2 regions of the Clostridium sp. NSJ-145 genome follow, and region 1 is predicted to be linked to the other one. Evidence: a T-box and tRNA genes for the amino acid it is inferred to sense, from the RefSeq annotation. Region 1 holds a T-box; the other holds one or more tRNA genes.
The links. The T-box of region 1 lies ahead of leuS (leucine--tRNA ligase). A T-box ahead of a tRNA ligase gene usually reads a tRNA of that ligase, here a tRNA-Leu.
Positions count from the first base shown of each region.

Region 2: it encodes a tRNA-Leu, which carries the amino acid that the T-box ahead of leuS (leucine--tRNA ligase) is inferred to sense. The anticodon was not compared.

Region 1 is NZ_JAJNOS010000005.1:19,490-29,039, forward strand. Features, by position in the region: gene LQE93_RS05835 (hypothetical protein) at 1-336, shown strand, start outside; gene LQE93_RS05840 (AAA family ATPase) at 361-1,446, shown strand; gene LQE93_RS05845 (vWA domain-containing protein) at 1,457-2,785, shown strand; gene LQE93_RS05850 (hypothetical protein) at 3,128-3,778, shown strand; gene LQE93_RS05855 (HesB-like protein) at 3,817-4,149, opposite strand; gene LQE93_RS05860 (hypothetical protein) at 4,380-5,129, shown strand; gene LQE93_RS05865 (DUF5658 family protein) at 5,428-5,796, shown strand; gene leuS (leucine--tRNA ligase) at 5,909-8,359, opposite strand; T-box leader at 8,414-8,632, opposite strand; gene LQE93_RS05875 (NupC/NupG family nucleoside CNT transporter) at 8,827-9,550, shown strand, end outside.
Region 2 is NZ_JAJNOS010000013.1:28,824-38,373, reverse strand. Features, by position in the region: gene spoVT (stage V sporulation protein T) at 1-301, shown strand, start outside; gene LQE93_RS12275 (putative polysaccharide biosynthesis protein) at 428-1,957, shown strand; gene mazG (nucleoside triphosphate pyrophosphohydrolase) at 1,977-3,425, shown strand; gene LQE93_RS12265 (HU family DNA-binding protein) at 3,660-3,935, shown strand; gene LQE93_RS12260 (RNA-binding S4 domain-containing protein) at 4,005-4,265, shown strand; gene yabP (sporulation protein YabP) at 4,318-4,611, shown strand; gene yabQ (spore cortex biosynthesis protein YabQ) at 4,618-5,010, shown strand; gene LQE93_RS12245 (FtsB family cell division protein) at 5,106-5,387, shown strand; gene LQE93_RS12240 (S1 domain-containing RNA-binding protein) at 5,468-5,869, shown strand; tRNA gene LQE93_RS12235 (tRNA-Leu) at 6,172-6,258, shown strand; tRNA gene LQE93_RS12230 (tRNA-Met) at 6,284-6,359, shown strand; tRNA gene LQE93_RS12225 (tRNA-Met) at 6,364-6,440, shown strand; tRNA gene LQE93_RS12220 (tRNA-Leu) at 6,446-6,532, shown strand; tRNA gene LQE93_RS12215 (tRNA-Met) at 6,556-6,631, shown strand; tRNA gene LQE93_RS12210 (tRNA-Met) at 6,637-6,713, shown strand; tRNA gene LQE93_RS12205 (tRNA-Leu) at 6,719-6,805, shown strand; gene spoIIE (stage II sporulation protein E) at 7,158-9,533, shown strand.

The DNA of each region.
Region 1 (9,550 bases):
ATAAGATTTATAGATAATCCTACATTAGAAGCTAGAAGATGTGCTATAAAAATTGATGAAGAATCAATAAATTATATTATGAACTATGATTTTGATGATTTAAAGATATTTATCGGAGATAACATAAACATAGTAAAGTATGTTTATGATTCAATAGATATAGATACTATATTAGAGATTATACAAGAAAAGATATGTAAAGATGATATTGATTATAAATATATGAGAGACTTCTTAGAATTAGAAGTATTAGAGATGGATAAGATAGACTTCGTTAAGAATTATGGAAGTAAAAATGCGAAGATGACATTAATAGATTATAAATTAGGGCTTTAGTAAGTAAATAAGGAGCAGATAAAAATGAATTTTACAGAAGCAATGAATACTATTGAATTAGTAACAATGACTAATGATGTTCCACTAATAATAGGGGAAAGTGGTATAGGAAAAACTTCAATGGTAAGACAAATAGCTAAGAACAATAATTTAGCTATAGTAAATATAGATGCTAACCTTTTAAAGGAAGGTGAAATAGGGGGGCTTCCATTTGTAAATAACGGAAGAACTGAGTATGCTACACATTACAAGTTAACAGAAGTATCTTCTTTATTGAATGATAACAAGTATGATGGTGTAGTGCTATTTATAGATGAATTAAACAGATGTGAACATGCTGTTCAACAAGAATTAATGAATTTGATTTTGAATAGAGAAATAAACGGATACAAGCTTGATTCATCAGTAAAGATAATTGCAGCAATGAATCCATCAAATAAGTATGATAATTTTGAAAATAGTGATTATCAAGTTATTGATATGGATGCTGCCCAAGAAGATAGATTCGTATGGGTTGAAGTTGATTCAGACAGTAAAGAATGGATTAAATGGGCAATGACTGATGAAGCTGATATTGAAGAAGAGGTCATAGAATTTATATCACAATTTCCAAACTACCTTCATATGCCTTATGCAAATGAGAATATAAAACCAACGCCTAGAAGCTGGGAGAGAGTATCTAAAGCATTTAAAATGTATAAAAATAATAAAGATAAATATAGTGAAGCTATTATTTTCAATGCTGTAAAAGGTAATGTAGGTGGAGGAATAGCTACAGACTTTATTGGATTTGCTAGAAACTTTAATAGTCCCCTTATAAAAGCTGAAAATCTTCTAGATTATGATTTTATACCATATGAAATTAAGGAAATGATTCAAAAAGAAAATCATTCAAGATTATATATGTTAGCAAAGAGATTAGTACAATTATTAAACGAAGAAGAAAATAGAGATAAGATTAAGATATTAGGAGAGGTTTTAATGTGCTATCCTAAAGACTTAAGATTAGGCGTTATGAAAGATATAAAAGAGGATTATAATGGTGGATTATATAAGGAAATTTTAAGTCAAGATACCTTTATAGAAGCTTTCTTTGATATCTACGAATAGAGGTAGTATTATGAACTTTGATGTATTTAAAGATGAGCTTATTAAGGATTATATAGAGCTAAATACTAAATCAGATTTTGATAAGAAATTTTTGAGTTTAATAGAAGCATTAGTTATTGAAATGATGGAAAATGAAGATACTTTTTTCGGTTCTTTTATGATTCAGACTAAAAGAAATGTTGATTTTGCTATAGAATGGCCAATTGTAACAATACCTGTAACTGATGGATTTAGAATGAGTTTTAATCCAAAAAGTTTTTTATCTTATACTAAAAATGAAATGAAGGCTTTAATAAAGCATGAAATATATCATATTATGTTTAATCATTATGAGCGTGAAAGAGATTTAAGGCAAAGATATGATAAATTAGCAGTAAATATTGCATTAGATATATCAATAAATCAATTTATAAAAAATATACCTATGGAGTATACTAGGCTTCATAATATAAATATGAAATATAATTTAGAATTACAAGAAAATATGAGTTGTGAATATTATGCTGAAAAGCTTCATAAGGCCATAAATGATAAAAAGGAACCTTTAAAGATAGATACAAAAGATAAGAGCGATATAAATATAAAGAATGCTCATGATTTATGGTGGCAATCTTCAATTTCCCAGGAAATTAGCAGAAACTTAGCAAAAACTGTAGCTATAAACTCTTATAATGGAAAAGCCCCAGATGAAATAGGACAAATTATACTAGGCTACGAAGAAAAAGCTGAAATATCGTGGCAGAAGTTATTAAAAAAAATGATTCCATCTCTTAGAGCAGGAGCAAAAAAGAGTATAACTAGAAGAAATAGAAGACAGCCAGATAGACTTGACCTTAAGGGAGAGCTACCTAATAATATACCGGAAATATTAGTGGCTATAGATATAAGTGCTTCAATGACTGATGAAGAAATAAATAAGATTATGATAGAAATTTTAGAAATTTCAAAATCAAGAGGTAATATAATTACTGTTATAGAATGTGATGATGAGATAAGAAGAATATATAAAATTAATTCTATTAAAGATATTAAAAAGAGAAAAAGTAATAATGGGTCTACAAAGTTTTCTCCAGTATTTAAGTACATTAAATCTAATAATATGAGAAATGTAATATTAATTTACTTTACTGATGGTGTGGGAGAAAAAGAATTAGAAATAAGACCAATAAATAAAAATACAATTTGGGTATTAACAGGTAAAGAAGAATTATCTCTAACTAAATCCTATGGACAGATAAAGAGAATAAGTAAAGATACTGTAGAAGGTACAGGTGGGAGCACCGGACTTGATATGCTAAGAAGCACAGTAGATGAAATACATGTATGTAAATACAACTAAATAAAATATGAGTGAAATTTACAGGTGAAAAGTCGACTGTGTCGAAGGGGAAATACTACTATCGTATATGGAAAGGTAACTATGTTAAAGAGAAAATGCTAGTGTCATTGCAGTGAAAGTAGCAATATATATATTTTCTCTATTGCTGTTGGCAATGGTTTCTCTGTTACGTCAGTGATATTTTCCTTTCAGCTTTAACTGATTTTCCCCTTTGCACAGCCCACCTTCAACCAAATTGCCTCTCACTTTCCTTTATTTACAATGCTAAATTAAGTTGTAATTTATTTAACTCTTTCTCGAAGTTAACAATTATGATATAATTACCATGTCGGGGGGAGATTTATGAATAATAAATTAGATAAAAAAAGTAGTTGTATATTAACTATTACTTTAATTTTATTAATAAGCTTATTAGTAAACGTTTACCAAAGTATAGCTGGAATAGAATATAAAAAAGAAATTGGAAATGAAATAAATAAGAGTATAGAGGAGATAAGAACAAGAAATGAATCTATCCTATTAACTCTTGAGGGATGTATTTCATCACAGAGTATTACAAGTGAAGAAATATTAACATTGTATAAAAATTATAATTTAATAAATATTGCAGAATTAAACTTATGGGAAAAATACTTAAAGAATATAGAAACTTCATGGTTTAAAAAGGATAATAAGGTAGATTTAACGGGAACTGACCAAAATGAGGTATTTGCTAATATAGAAGGACTAATATATAACTTGTTGATTAATTATATGTCAAATGATATGAATTCAATTAAGTTAGATGATAAATTAGCTATGGATATTTCGGTTATGAAAGAGATATCTTATGAGTTGAACACATATATCAATAGTTTTATGGAAGAGAAGTTAAGTAATTTAGAAGGTGAAGAAAAAGCCGAAAAGATGATTAATAAAGGATATTGGATAGATATATTAAAAGGTATAGAAGAAATAAATAGTAAATATAAAAATTATATGTTTAAATTATAAAAATAGAGCTATTGATATATCAATAGCTCTTATTATTTTTAGTGGTGGCAACCGCCTCCACAAGATCCACATCCACCTTCAACTTCGATAACTGGTTTTAAAGATAAACCTCTTCCGCCATTTTCTTCTGAAGATAATAATTTAAATCCACCAAATTCATCGATTAATTTTGATTCAGCTATGAAAGTAATATCATTCATAGTTTCAACTACGTCATTTTCATTAGCATCGTCAACAGTTATGTTAAATGCTGGACCACTACATCCAAACCCTGCTAAGTTAATTCTTATGCTGAATTTTTCTATTTCATTATCTTGTAAAAATGCCTTAAATTCGTTGTATGCTTCTTCGCTTATTATAAATTTATTCATATTTATTCACCTCATATTATTTATATTCAAATTATATTTATAGTATACCATAATAGTCGGAAATGGCAAGAGGTTTTTTAGGTATATATTGTAAAATAATAACATATGAGAAAAACCTTGAAATTTCTATAAATTGTAAATATAATATTTACTATGTTTAGCATAATATAAAGTGTATAATGGTATTGGGATAAAATTAAAGTACGAAAAATAGAAAGGGATTGTTAAGATTGAAGCCTTTTGATAGAGACTATGTCTTAAGTAAAATAAAGGAATATAATAGGAAGATAAGACCTCGTAAAATTGGTGATTTTGAGATAAAGAGGATAGATGGATTACAAGGAATCGTTCAAGGGTACTTGTATGAAAGAAAAGATAGAATAAGGTTAAAGATAGCAGAACTAGTTCATGATTACGATCATGTTTGGATGAGACTAACACCTTTAGAAATAGAAGGTTCATATTTTGCCATAGAAAGAGCAAAAGGAAAAGTTGGTATAGTAGGACTAGGTCTTGGATATGTTGCTCAAGAAATGGCAAAGAAAGAAGAAGTAGATGAAGTTATAGTTTATGAAATAAGCAAAGATGTAATTGATTTATATAATTGCAATTTCAAATATAATCCTAAGATTACTATTATTAATAAAGATGCTTTTGAAGCAGAATCAGAAGAATTTGATTTTTTCTATGCCGATATTTATGAATATAAAATAACTAGTCAGATTGTTAAAGATTATGAAGCTTTTAATACTTTACATAAGATAGAGGAGTATTCATTTTTTGGAATGGAGCATTTTTTATTAAGCTGTAGCTATGAAGAAATAGTATGGGTTTATATACCGGAAAATTGGATGGAAATGGCTAGAGAAGCTTATGATGCATTAGAACAATCAGAATTATTAGATTATTATAAGCCTTTAGATAAAGAGATTGTTAGTGCAGTTTTACAAAAATTTAAAATAGTTCTTGATAAGATGTAGCGAAAGCTACATCTTTTTTTATATAGTTGTCATAAAATAAGTTGAATATATGAAAAAGTTAGTAAAATACAATAATTTGTAGTACTAAATTTCTTGAGAAAATATAATAGTTAAAGATAAAATTAAAATATAATTACATAATACTTTAATATAGTCAATTAATTTTTATTTCTTAATTTAAAATATAGATAACATATTTTCGATAAAAACTTTTACAAATATCTAAAAGATAAGTACATATATAGTACCTTAATCAATGAACATAGTAATCAAATTTATATATGAAAGTGAGAGAATTATGTTTTTTAAAAGTAATTATTTAAAAGAAAATAAATATCATAAATTAAAAATAAATTTGATTATATTATACTTATTAAACTTATCTGATTTATTTTTTACTAAACTTCTTTTGAAACTTGAACCTACAATGTTTATAGAAGCTAATGTTTTTTTAGCACCAGTAATAGATGGATTATTGCCATACTTTTTTAAAATTGTAGTTATAGCAGTAATTCTTTATTATTGGTACTTTAGAAGTAGATATTCAAATGAAAAAGAAATTAAGAGATCATTAATTGCGAGTATAGGATTAGTGAGTTTTTATATATTAATAAATTTATTACATCTATTTAATGTTGGATTTATGATTTTAAATTGGCAATATTAATTAGCTTTATAACTTAAGTTTATGAAAAAAAGGTGGATTAAAAAATCCACCTTTTTCTAGTTTATAGACTGACTAAATTGCAATAGCCTAATTAATTTAGTTAATTATAAAATTACTTTACAACAATATTAACAAGTCTACCTTTAATAACTATAACTTTAACTATTGTCTTGCCTTCAGTAGCTTGAACTATAGCTTCATCAGCTAAAGCAGCAGCTTTAATTCCTTCTTCATCTAAATCAGAAGCAACGTTGATTCTAGCCTTAATCTTACCATTAACTTGGATAGCTATTTCTATTTCATCTTTAACAAGAGCTTTAGCATCATATGAAGGCCAAGCTTCGTTAAATACTGAATAAGAACCAGTTAATAGATTCCATTGTTCTTCAGCAAAGTGAGGAGCAAATGGAGCTAAGATTTTTATAAAGCTTTCACAAACTGTATTTAAGAATTCTAAATTCTTAACTTCTTCTTTAATATATTTAGATAAAGCATTTATGAATTCCATCATTCTTGCTATAGCAGTGTTAAATTGCATCTTATCAGCATCTTCAGTAACACCCTTAATAGCATTGTTTAACCAGAAGTTTAGTTCTTTTTCAGCTTTATCCATTGTAGTTTTATTATTTTCACCACTTTGAATAGCTTCTCTACACATATCAAGGTATCTTTCTATTCTATCAACGAATCTAGCTACTGACTTAATACCATCATCACTCCAAGCTCCACCTTCTGTGTAAGCAAAACCAAACATTAGGTACATTCTAAATACGTCAGCACCGTATTCTTTAATATAATCATCTGGAGATATTGTATTTCCTTTAGATTTTGACATCTTTAATCCGTCTGGTCCTAGGATAAGTCCTTGGTGAGTTAAGCTCTTAAATGGTTCATCGAAGCTTAAGTAACCCATATCTCTTAAAGCTTTAGTAATAAATCTTGCATATAATAAGTGCATACAAGCATGCTCTGGTCCACCAACATATTTGTCAACTGGAAGCATCTTATCTACTAATTCCTTATCAAATGCCTTTTCAGTGTTTTTATTATCAACATATCTCATTTGATACCAAGATGAACATACGAATGTATCTAATGTATCAACTTCTCTCTTAGCTGGTTTACCACAGCAAGGACAAGTAGTATTTACGAACTCTTCACACTTAGCAAGTGGTGATTTACCATCTGGAGCAAACTCAACGTTGTAAGGTAATTCAACTGGAAGATCTTTTTCTGGAACTGGAACAGCACCACAATCATCACAGTATATTATTGGAATTGGAGCACCCCAGTATCTTTGTCTTGAAACTAACCAGTCTCTTAATCTGTAATTAACTTTAGCAGAACCTAAGTTGTTCTCAGAAAGTTTTGCAACTATAGCCTCCTTAGCTTCTTCAGTAGTTAATCCATCAAATTCTCCAGAGTTAACTAGTTTTCCATATTCACAGTATGGAAGTTCGATTTCTTCACCTTTTTTGCTCACTATAACTCTTTCTATTGGTAAGTTAAATTTAGTAGCAAAAGCAAAATCTCTTTCATCATGAGCAGGAACAGCCATAACAGCACCAGTACCGTAAGTTGCAAGTACGTAGTCACCAACCCAGATTGGAACTTCTTTACCGTTTATAGGATTTATAGCATATGAACCAGTAAATACACCAGTTTTTTCTCTTGATAGAGATTGTCTTTCTATATCAGATTGCTTCTTAGCAGCCTCTTTATATTCTTCAACTGCAGCTTTATTTTCAGCAGTAGTTAATTTATCTACTAATTCATTTTCAGGAGCTAAAACAACATAAGTAACACCATTTAAAGTATCAACTCTAGTTGTGAATACATCAAAGCTAAGATCTGAATCCTTAACCTTGAAAGTAACTTCAGCACCAGTAGATTTTCCTATCCAGTGCTTTTGCATAGCAACTGTCTTTTCAGGCCAATCTAAAGTATCTAGTTTTTCTAACAGTTCATCAGCATACTCAGTTATTTTGAAGAACCATTGAGTTAAGTCTTTTTTAGTAACTTCTGTTGAACATCTTTCACAAGCACCATCAACTACTTGCTCATTAGCTAAAACTGTATTACAAGATGGACACCAGTTTACAGGAGCTTTCTTTCTGTAAGCTAATCCGTTCTTTAATAATTGTAAGAACACCCATTGAGTCCATTTATAATATTCAGGAGTACAAGTTATAACTTCATTTTCCCAGTTAAACATAGCCCCCATAGCTCTTAATTGTTCTTCCATTGTCTTGATATTCTTTTCTGTAGAATCCCAAGGGTGGATACCTGTTTTAATTGCAAAGTTTTCAGCTGGTAATCCGAAAGCATCAAATCCCATTGGTTGGAATACGTTGTAGCCTTGCATCTTTTTTAATCTTGCCCAAGAATCAACAGGTCCATAGTTAAACCAGTGACCAGCATGTAATTGGCTTCCTGATGGATAAGAGAACATCTCTAAAACATAAAGCTTTTCACCTTCGGCATCAGGATTAAATTTATAAAGTTCAGTTTCTTCCCACTTTTTTTGCCATTTTTTATCTATGGCAGTTCCGTAGTTACTCATATTTAAAACCTCCTCGTTTAGTCAATTATAAATTAAAAAAAGCCCTCATCTCAATTAAGAGACGAAAGGCATTGTTTCGCGGTACCACTCTTATTAAAACTTTAACTTATAACAGTTTAAAGTTTTCACTCAAATCCGTAACGGGGAATCCGTACTTGCTTTTAACAAGTAAGCTCAAAGGCAAGTTCCTATAATTGTATCACTGTTTTCCACCAAACAACAGCTCTCTATAGATTACAAAAATATAGTACTACTCCTTATCAGTGCAATAATTATTTATAAAAATATGTATTAATTATATAGTAAGTGGTTGTGATAAGTCAATAATGATATAAAAAATGAAAGACAATATTATAAATTAATATATGAAATTATAATATATGATTAATTATCTAATAAGAATATTAAATGCATTTTTGATAAAACTAAACTAAGAAATAATATTTTACAAAGGATGGAGTGTTTTTATGGCAATTTTAAACAGTATTCTAGGGATAGCATTTATATTCCTAGTAGCTTTTTTGCTTTCAAACAACAAGAAAAAGATAAATTGGAGAACTATTATAATTGGATTTTTAATTCAATTTGGATTTGCGCTTGCTGCATTAAAATGGAGCGTAGGTAAATTTATATTAAGCAAAATAGCATTAGGAGTACAGTCTGTAATAAACTATGCAAATGAAGGAATAAAATTCTTATTTGGTTCATTAACTAATGATGGAAGTATATTTGCAGTTAATGTATTAGGGGTAATAATATTCATATCAGCAGTAGTTTCAGTATTATACTACTTAGGTATTATGCAATTTGTTATAAAAATAATAGGTGGAGCCTTATCTAAACTTTTAGGTACTTCTAAGTTAGAAACTATATCAGCTTCAGCTAATATATTCTTAGGTCAAACAGAAGCACCACTTTTAATTAAGCCTTATGTTGAAAAACTTACTGAATCAGAACTATTCACAGTAATGGTTGGTGGATTAGCTTCAGTTTCAGGTTCAATTTTAGTTGGATACTCTTTATTAGGTATTCCAATAGAATACTTAGTATCTGCAAGCTTTATGTCAGCACCAGCAGGATTGATTATGGCAAAGATTATAATACCTGAATTAAAACAAGCAAAAGTAAATGATCAAATAGAAATGGTAAAAGACGATTCTGCAAATGTTGTTGATGCAGCAGCTAAAGGGG
Region 2 (9,550 bases), on a different contig from region 1:
ATCAGCGAGTGGAGCACCTAAAAAAGATTACTTAGAAAGAAAAATAAGTTCTGAATTAGAAAACGTTATGAATGATAGAAAAGCTGTAATAATTACAGAGCAAAACAAGACAATCCCTCTACATAATGATGAGGATGAAAAGTTATATTCAAATCAAGTTGTAGCACCAATAATTGCTGAAGGAGATGCAATAGGAGCTGTATTAATAATTTCAAAAGAAGAGAATGAAAAATTCACTGATCTTGAATTAAAGCTTGCAGAAACTGCGGCTGCTTTTTTAGGAAAACAAATGGAACAATAAAGTTGATATTAAGCAATCGTAATTGTAAAAAATTAATGTTACAGAATAAATTAGTAATAATACCTCTAAACTTAAAATAATAATTATTATTAGTGATAAAAAACTTTATAAGTTTGGAGGTATTTTATGAAAAAGCAATCTTTGATTAAAGGAAGTATAATTCTAGGAGCTGCTGGAATAATAGCCAAGTTCTTAGGATTATTTTTTAGGTGGCCACTTATATTATTAATAGGTGATGAAGGAATAGGATATTATCAATTATCTTATCCATTATATATGTTTTTTGTAGCTATAGCGTCAGGTGTACCGGTAGCTATGTCTAAGATGATATCAGAAAGAAATGCAGTAGGAGATATAGAAGGTACATACGAAATAGTTAAAGAATCAACTTATTTAATGTTAGTGTTAGGAATAGGTACGTCCTGTGTATTATTTTTCTTTGCAAAACCTATTATTTCTTTTTTGAAATGGGACCCAAAATCTTATTACGCTTTAATAGGAATTTCATTTGCACCTATAGCAGTTTCTATTATGACTATTTTTAGAGGATTTTTTCAGGGATTACAGAACATGACTCCATCTGGAGTATCTCAAATATTAGAACAAGTGGGTAGAGTAATCGTAGGAGTTGGACTAGCCTTTGTGTTATTACCAAGAGGTATAGAGTTTTCTGCAGGAGGAGCAGCATTTGGAGCAGCTGCAGGGGGAACTATAGCATCTATATATCTATACATTAAGTACAGAAAAGTAAAAAAGAGTATGGGTATAAAGAAAATAAGGACAAACACTGATGTATTAAATAAAATACTAAAAATGGCTATTCCTATATCAATAGGAGCTACAGCAGGAACTATAATGAATTTGATAGATGCTGTATTAGTACCACAAAAGCTTATAGAGTCTGGAGTAGCTGATCCTACAGCCTTATATGGACAATTAACAGGAAAAGCAGCAGTTCTTGTTAATATCCCTTTGACACTATCTATGGCATTAGGCACATCTTTGATACCTATAATAGCAGAGAATTATGTGCTTAGAAAAAAGGTAGAATTAGAAAGTAAAACTAATTTAGCTATGAAGCTAGCAGTAGTAATAGCTTTTCCTTGCACAGTAGGATTATTTTGCTTAGCAGGGCCAGTTATGAAGTTGTTATTTTTTAAAGCTTATGATGGTTATGAAATTTTAAAATATCTTTCTTTATCAATACCGTTTATAATTATTACACAAACTACTACATCCATATTGCAAGGTACAAACCATTATATTAGGCCTGTTATAAATCTTTTTATAGGATGTATAGTAAAAGTAATATTAACTATGTTCTTAGTGCCAATTCCACAGATAAATATATTTGGAGCAGTAATAGCTAGTATAGCTTCGTATGTAACAGTTACAATCCTTAATATAGTTGCTTTAAAGACAAAGATAAAAACAAAGTTAGATGTATATGATTCAATTATAAAGCCATTAATGTCATCTTTAATAATGGGAATAATGGTAAGTATAACTTATATTTTTTCTATAGGAAGAACAAATAATAATAGTATTTCTTGCTTATTATCAATATTTGTGGGTATTATTATATATATAATAGCTATTTTAGTTTTTAGAGTTTTTAGTATAAGTGAAATTAAAAATAGGGTAGTTAGAAAATGATTTGTAAGGAGAGTACTATATGATAAAAATAGTAGGGTTAGGGCCTGGTGCACCAGAAGCATTAACTATTGGAGCAGTAAAAACTTTAGAAGAAAGCAATAATTTATATTTTAGAACAGAGAAACATCCTACAGTAGATTATTTAAGAGATAGACTAAAGGGATTTAAAACTTGCGACAATTATTATGAAGAAGGTAATAGTTTTGATGAGGTTTATCAAAATATAGCTAATGATATCATAGAGGAATATAGAAAAACAAAAGAATTAGTTTATGCAGTTCCTGGACATCCGCTAGTAGCTGAGAGATCTGTATTAAACATAATAGATTTATGTGAAAAAAATAATATTGAGTATTCGATATTGCCAGCAGTTAGCTTTGTTGATGCCATGATGGATAGACTAAAAATAGATCCTATAGAAGGGTTAAAGATAATAGATGCTTTTGATATAAAAAATCAAATATTAGATAAAAGAATAGGAACAATAATAACTCAAGTATATAATGGATTAATAGCTTCTGAAGTTAAATTAGAATTATTAGAACATTATAATGATGATACTGAGATAATATATGTAAGAGCGGCAGGAATAGAAGGTCAAGAATCTATAAGAAAGATTCCACTTTACGAATTAGATATGCAGGAAGATATAGATTATTTAACATCAGTATATATTCCTAAAGATTTAAATAATAAGAAGGACTTTTATGACTTTTTAGAAATTATAGAAACTTTAAGAGGAGAAAATGGGTGTCCTTGGGATAGAGAGCAAACGCATGAAAGTATAAAAAATAATCTCTTAGAAGAATGTTATGAAGTTATAGAAGCTATTGATAAAGATGATATAGATTCGTTAATAGAGGAATTAGGAGATATACTTTTACATGTTGTATTCCATGCTACAATAGGAAAAGAGGATGGATATTTCAATATTAATGATATAATAGAAAGTGCTTCTAAGAAAATGATATATAGACATCCTCATGTTTTTAAAGATGAGAATCTAGAAACATCAGAAGAAGTGGTAGCAAACTGGGAAGAACTAAAGAAAAAAGAAAAAGAGTATAATACTATATCAGAAGAAATAGAAGGTATAGCTAAAACTTTACCAGCTTTAATTAAAGCTCATAAAGTTCAAAAGAAAGTGTCTAAAGTTGGATTTGATTTTGAAGACGTAAATGAGGCGGCAACAAAGGTAGAAGAAGAATTAAAAGAAGTTTTAAATGTATATAAATCCAATAATAGGGAAAAGATAATAAATGAGGTTGGAGATTTATTATTTGCCTGTGTTAATGTTTCTAGAATGTTAAGTGTAGATGAAGAGGAAGCACTAAATACTAGCATTAAGAAATTTTCAAAAAGATTTTCTTACATTGAAAAAAATATTTTAGATTCTGGTAAAAACATAGATGATGTATCACTTGATGATATGAATAAACTATGGGAAGAAGCTAAGAAATTTGATTAGCAAAAGATAAGGTATTTTTACAAATATTTAAGCTTTTCATAATAAATATTATAGAGGAATAAGTTGTGTGCTAGATTACATGAAAATGATGTAATAAATATATTTTTATAGTAAAAAAACCATATTTCTATAGACTAGCAAAGAAAGTGGAGATATAATAGGTAAATGTAGTATAGTACATAATATCGTAGTTTACTACGAAACTACAACTGTTTATTTAAGGAGGATGTAATCGTGAATAAAGCAGAATTAATTACTAAAATGGCAGAAAAAAGCCAATTAACTAAGAAAGATGCTGAAACAGCTTTAAAGGCTTTCGTTGAGTCAGTTCAAGAAGCTTTAGAAAATGGTGAAAAAGTTCAATTAGTTGGATTTGGTACTTTTGAAACTAGAGAAAGAGCAGCTAGAGAAGGAAGAAATCCAAGAACTAAAGAAGTTATAAGCATCCCTGCATCTGTAGTTCCAGTATTCAAAGCAGGAAAAGAATTTAAAGAAAAAGTTAACAAGTAGTAGTAGTAGAAACCCGAGATTACTCGGGTTTTTATAATATAAATATATATTTAAAAGGAGAGGTAAGTTATGAGGCTAGATAAATACTTAAAAGTATCTAGAATAATAAAGAGAAGAACGGTAGCTAAAGAAGCTTGTGAAGGTGGAAGAGTTTCTATAAATGGTAAGGTTGCAAAGCCATCTACAGTTGTAAAAGAAGGCGATATAATAGAAATAGCTTTTGCAACTAGAAGCCTTAAGGCAAAGATAGTAAATATTGCTGAACATGTGAGAAAAGAAAATGCTAAAGCAATGTATGAGATATTAGAAGGCGAAGAGGATAAAGAATAAAATAGGATACTTACTCATATATTTTAAACAAGAAGTATATGGGGGAGTAGTTATGGAAAAAAAAGATATAAGCAAAATAGAAGAAAATAAAGGAAATCTGATCTTAGAAAATAGGAAGAAGCTTACACTTTCAGGAGTAGTAGAAGTAATAAGCTTCGATGAAGAAAAGATATTACTAAATACAAAATTAGGGGCGCTAACTATAAAAGGAACTGAATTAAAGATGAATAAATTAGATGTTCAAAATGGAGATGTAACAATAGTTGGAGATGTATGGTCAATGGTGTATAGTGGCAAAGAAATGAAAAAAGAAAAAGAAAGTATAATTGGAAGGCTATTTAAGTAGAGTATTATGCCATTACCAACAAGTGCACAGTTTAATATAATTTTATACTCAATATTAGCTGGTATATTGACAGGAGCTATGTTTGATTTGTATAGAATTATAAGAGGCAGTAAAGTTCCTAAAATAATAATTGCAATTGAAGATATATTATTTTGGATTTTAGCTGCCTTAGTGGTATTTTGTTTCTTGCTTTACACCAATTATGCATTTTTAGGAGCATACGTATATTTATTTATGCTTGCAACATTGTTTATTTATTTAAAGTTAGTTAGCCCAATTTGTTTAAAATTTGAGATTAAGATGTTAAATTTTTTAGGAAAGATGTCAAGAATAGTAGTTAAGAATGTATTATATCCATTTAAAATTATATTTTATAATATTATGGGGAAAAATAATTAGAAGAGAAGCTATAAGTTGTATAAAAATGACTTGAATAAAATATGTAGAGTGTTTAAAATATAAATATAGATTATTAAAAAGAGGGTTCTATATTTATGAGGAAAAAGATAACCTTAAGAAGCATAGTAATTATTATTCTGTTTGTAGTATTTGGATTTAATGTTGTTAAACAAACTATGGCTATAAAAAGAATAAATAATGATATAGCTAAAAAAAGTGAACAACTCAATGAAAAAAAAGAAGAAAACAGAAAATTACAAGCTGAGTTAGAAAGGGTACAATCGAATTACGATTACCTAGAAAAGTTAGCAAGAGAAAGACTTGGACTTATTAAGGAAGGTGAACAAATAATACTTCCTTCAGAGCCTCAAGAGTAAGATGATTAACATATTACTAAAAGGGTTATTATTAATAATGACATATATTTATTAAAAATTTAAGGAGGATTCTTTGTAGCATGACATTAGCGGCAGGAAAAATATTAGAAGGTACAGTGGTTAATATCACAAATTTTGGAGCGTTTGTAGAGATAGAAGGAAAGACTGGATTAGTCCATATCTCAGAGGTTGCAGACTCTTTTGTTAAGGATATAAGAGAACATCTTAATGAACAAGATAAAGTAAAAGTAAAAGTTATTTCAATCGATGATAATGGAAAAATCAGCTTATCTATTAAACAAGCTAATGTTAAGAAGAAATCAGTAAAACCAGCAGAATTCGAATGGGGTACAGAAAAGAAAAAAACTAATACAGCTAATTTCGAAGATATAATGTCTAGATTCTTAAAAGATAGTGAAGAAAGACAACAAGATTATAAGAAAAATCAAGAATTTAAAGGTAGAAGCAAAAAAAGCTTTTAATTAGAGTTATATATAATATATATAGATAATAAAGATTGTGTAAAGGCAGTCTTTATTTTTTTATTTTTAGTTATTTTTTTAATAAATATAGAGTTTGGAGACATAATAAGCCTAATAAATTAACAAAAAAACTACTTTTTTAAATATTAAAAGAATGGCTATATTACTAGGTTTGAGGGTAAAGTTTGATGCTGATTACATCGTAAAATTGATAAAAATTAAAAAAAAATAAAAAATGTGTTGACAGTATAATAATCATAATATATAATTAATTTTGTCGTCAGGCGGCGACAACAAAACGTGCTGAAGTGGCGGAACAGGCAGACGCACAGGACTTAAAATCCTGCGGTAGCGATACCGTACCGGTTCGATTCCGGTCTTCAGCACCAAATAAACTAAATTCAACTTTAATAACGCGGGGTGGAGCAGTTGGCAGCTCGTCGGGCTCATAACCCGAAGGTCGTAGGTTCAAGTCCTGCCCCCGCAACCAACATGGCGGAATAGCTCAGCTGGCTAGAGCACTCGGTTCATACCCGAGGTGTCGTAGGTTCAAGTCCTATTTCCGCTACCAAATACGCTGAAGTGGCGGAACAGGCAGACGCACAGGACTTAAAATCCTGCGGTAGCGATACCGTACCGGTTCGATTCCGGTCTTCAGCACCAAGTTGAATTTAGTTTAACAATAACGCGGGGTGGAGCAGTTGGCAGCTCGTCGGGCTCATAACCCGAAGGTCGTAGGTTCAAGTCCTGCCCCCGCAACCAAACATGGCGGAATAGCTCAGCTGGCTAGAGCACTCGGTTCATACCCGAGGTGTCGTAGGTTCAAGTCCTATTTCCGCTACCAGATACGCTGAAGTGGCGGAACAGGCAGACGCACAGGACTTAAAATCCTGCGGTAGCGATACCGTACCGGTTCGATTCCGGTCTTCAGCACCAAGACTTAAAACTTAGTTTTAAGTCTTTTTTTTATTTCTAAATAATGTTTAAATGATCTCACGAAATGTGAGATTTTTTTATTTAAAAAATATTCTATGAATTTATACAAGAAATTATTACTATAATTAATTTCGAAAAATTTATCTTAAATTAGGTTTTGCGACAAAAAATAGATTTTTAAATTAGGTAGTAAAAAGATTTTATGTAATCTTAACTATAAAACTATATATATAAATAGAAAAAAATATTATCTTGTCTTATGAAAAAAGCTATGTAGGTACATTAACTGACATAATAGTAGATTAATGAAATGTTATAATCAATATACAAATTATGGAAAAGGGTGAGTGTTATGCAATACGAGGTTAAGGTACCTACATATAAAAGAGTAAATAAAAGAAAAATAAATTTGGAAAGCAACTTAGCTACGATGATAGTAGCCTTTGTTATAGGGATTACATTAGGAAGAGTAAACCTTAATTTTGTTGAAGGTTTAACTTTAGCACCTTTTGGAATAGCTTACTTAATATCTACAATAATTAAGAGACAAGAAAGAGAATATTTAACTGCTTTTGTTTCAGTTAGTTTAGGATATTTAAGTACCTATAAGGTTATTGATAATGCATTTATATATTTTATAATAGCTGTATCTATTGTTACATATGGATATGTAATGAATAAGTTAGATAAAAAAATAAGCAAGAAGATATTGTTTTTAATAACAACTACAATTTATGTGGCTTTAGGAACTGTTATTGGAAATCAAGGAATAGGTATAAATTTAGGATTTTCAATTATAGAGGCTATATCAATAATACCATTTTTCTATATTATTAATTATGGTGTAAGTTGTTTATCTGAAATAAAGACAAACTATATATTTTCTGTAGAAGAACTTATAAGTATTGCTATAATACTATGTTTAATAGTTGCAGGAATAGGTGGATTTGAACTTCTAGGTATAAAAATAAGAGATCTTTTAGGATTAATTGCAGTAATTACAATTGCGTATTCTGGTGGGATCTCAGCAGGAACTATACTTGGAGTAACTATGGGAATTATAATAGGAATAACAACAAAAAACTTATTTTTGCCAATAGGCCTCTATAGTATATGTGGATTGATTGTCGGGATATTTAAAGATACTGGTAAAATATTCTCTGCATTAGCATATATAATAGCTTATTTTTTAGTTGTTATGTACTCTGATAGTATAGGACTAGCTAATATCTTTCAAGTGAGTATATCTGCGATTTGGTTACTTTTAATTCCTAATAATTTTATTAAAGATATATTAGCAGAAATAAATAATGAAGAAAAAAGTAAAAATATAAATGAAATACAGATTCAAGGAATAAAGAATGAATTCATGGATAGATTAGATGGGTTCAAAAATATATTAAACACAATATCGGATTCTTTAAATAATTTATCTGAAAATAATAATTTACTTATTAAAAATAAGAGTGTAGCATTGATAGAAAATCTGGCTGATAGAGTGTGTTCTAATTGTGAATTGAATAATAAATGTTGGGGAAGAGAGCTTCATACTACTTTTTCGTGTTTTGGTGAATTAATAGGTAGTTGTGAAAGTGGAAAAATTATAATTCCAAAAGATTTAGATAGAAAGTGTGTTAAGTTAAATACTTTATTAAAAGGAACCGAAAATTTACTTAATAATTATACTGTAAATGAAAATGTGAAAAATAGGCTAGTAGAAGGTAGAAAATTAATTGCTAATCAAATGAATAATATGTCTATAGCAATGGATGATATTATAAGAGATTTTGAAAAAGATGTTACTAATTGTATGGAAGTAGACAAGCTGTTAAGAAAAACATTCGTGAAAAATAATATAAAATATAATGATTTATATAGTTATACTGATAGATGTGGCCATTTAAAAATAAAGGTTAAAAGAGATAATTGTGAAGGATGTAGTTATTGTATAAAGAATGTATTACCGGTAATAAGTGATTTAATAAAGATACCATTATCGTTAACTGATGATGGATGTAGAATTAATCCTAATAATAATGAGTGTACATTTGTAATAGAAGAAACACCAAAATATAATATATTATCTTATGCAGCATTTACACCTAAGGATGGAGAAAAATACTCTGGTGATACTTTTAGCTTTGGAAAAAATAAAAATGGACTATATGTAACTATTCTTAGTGATGGTATGGGATCAGGACCTGAAGCTGGGGCAGAAAGCAACATAACAGTAAATCTAATAGAAAAATTTATGGAACAAGGCTTTGATGAGTCTACATCTATAAATACGATAAATTCTATAATGGGAATGAAGTTTAATGAAGATGAAAAATTTACAACATTAGATATGAATTCTATTGATTTATATACAGGTGATGTTTCTTTTATTAAGGTCGGAGGTGTAGTTAGCTTTATAAAGAGAGGTAAAGAGGTAGAGGTGATAGAAAGTTCTGAGTTACCTTTTGGAATTTTAGATAGTATTGAAATTAAGAAAATAAAGAGAAAGATAAAACATGGAGATATTATAGTTACAATAACTGATGGAATTTTAGATGTTGATAAAAATAATGCTGGAAATTATAAATGGGTTAAAGAGTATTTAGAAAAGAGTACTAATAATCCAGAATATTTATCAAGAGATATTTTGGAAAAAGCAAAGGAGTTAAGTAACGGAAAGATATTTGATGATATGACTGTAGTTGTTTCAAAGGCATACTCAATTTATTAGTAAGAATTAATAATGAA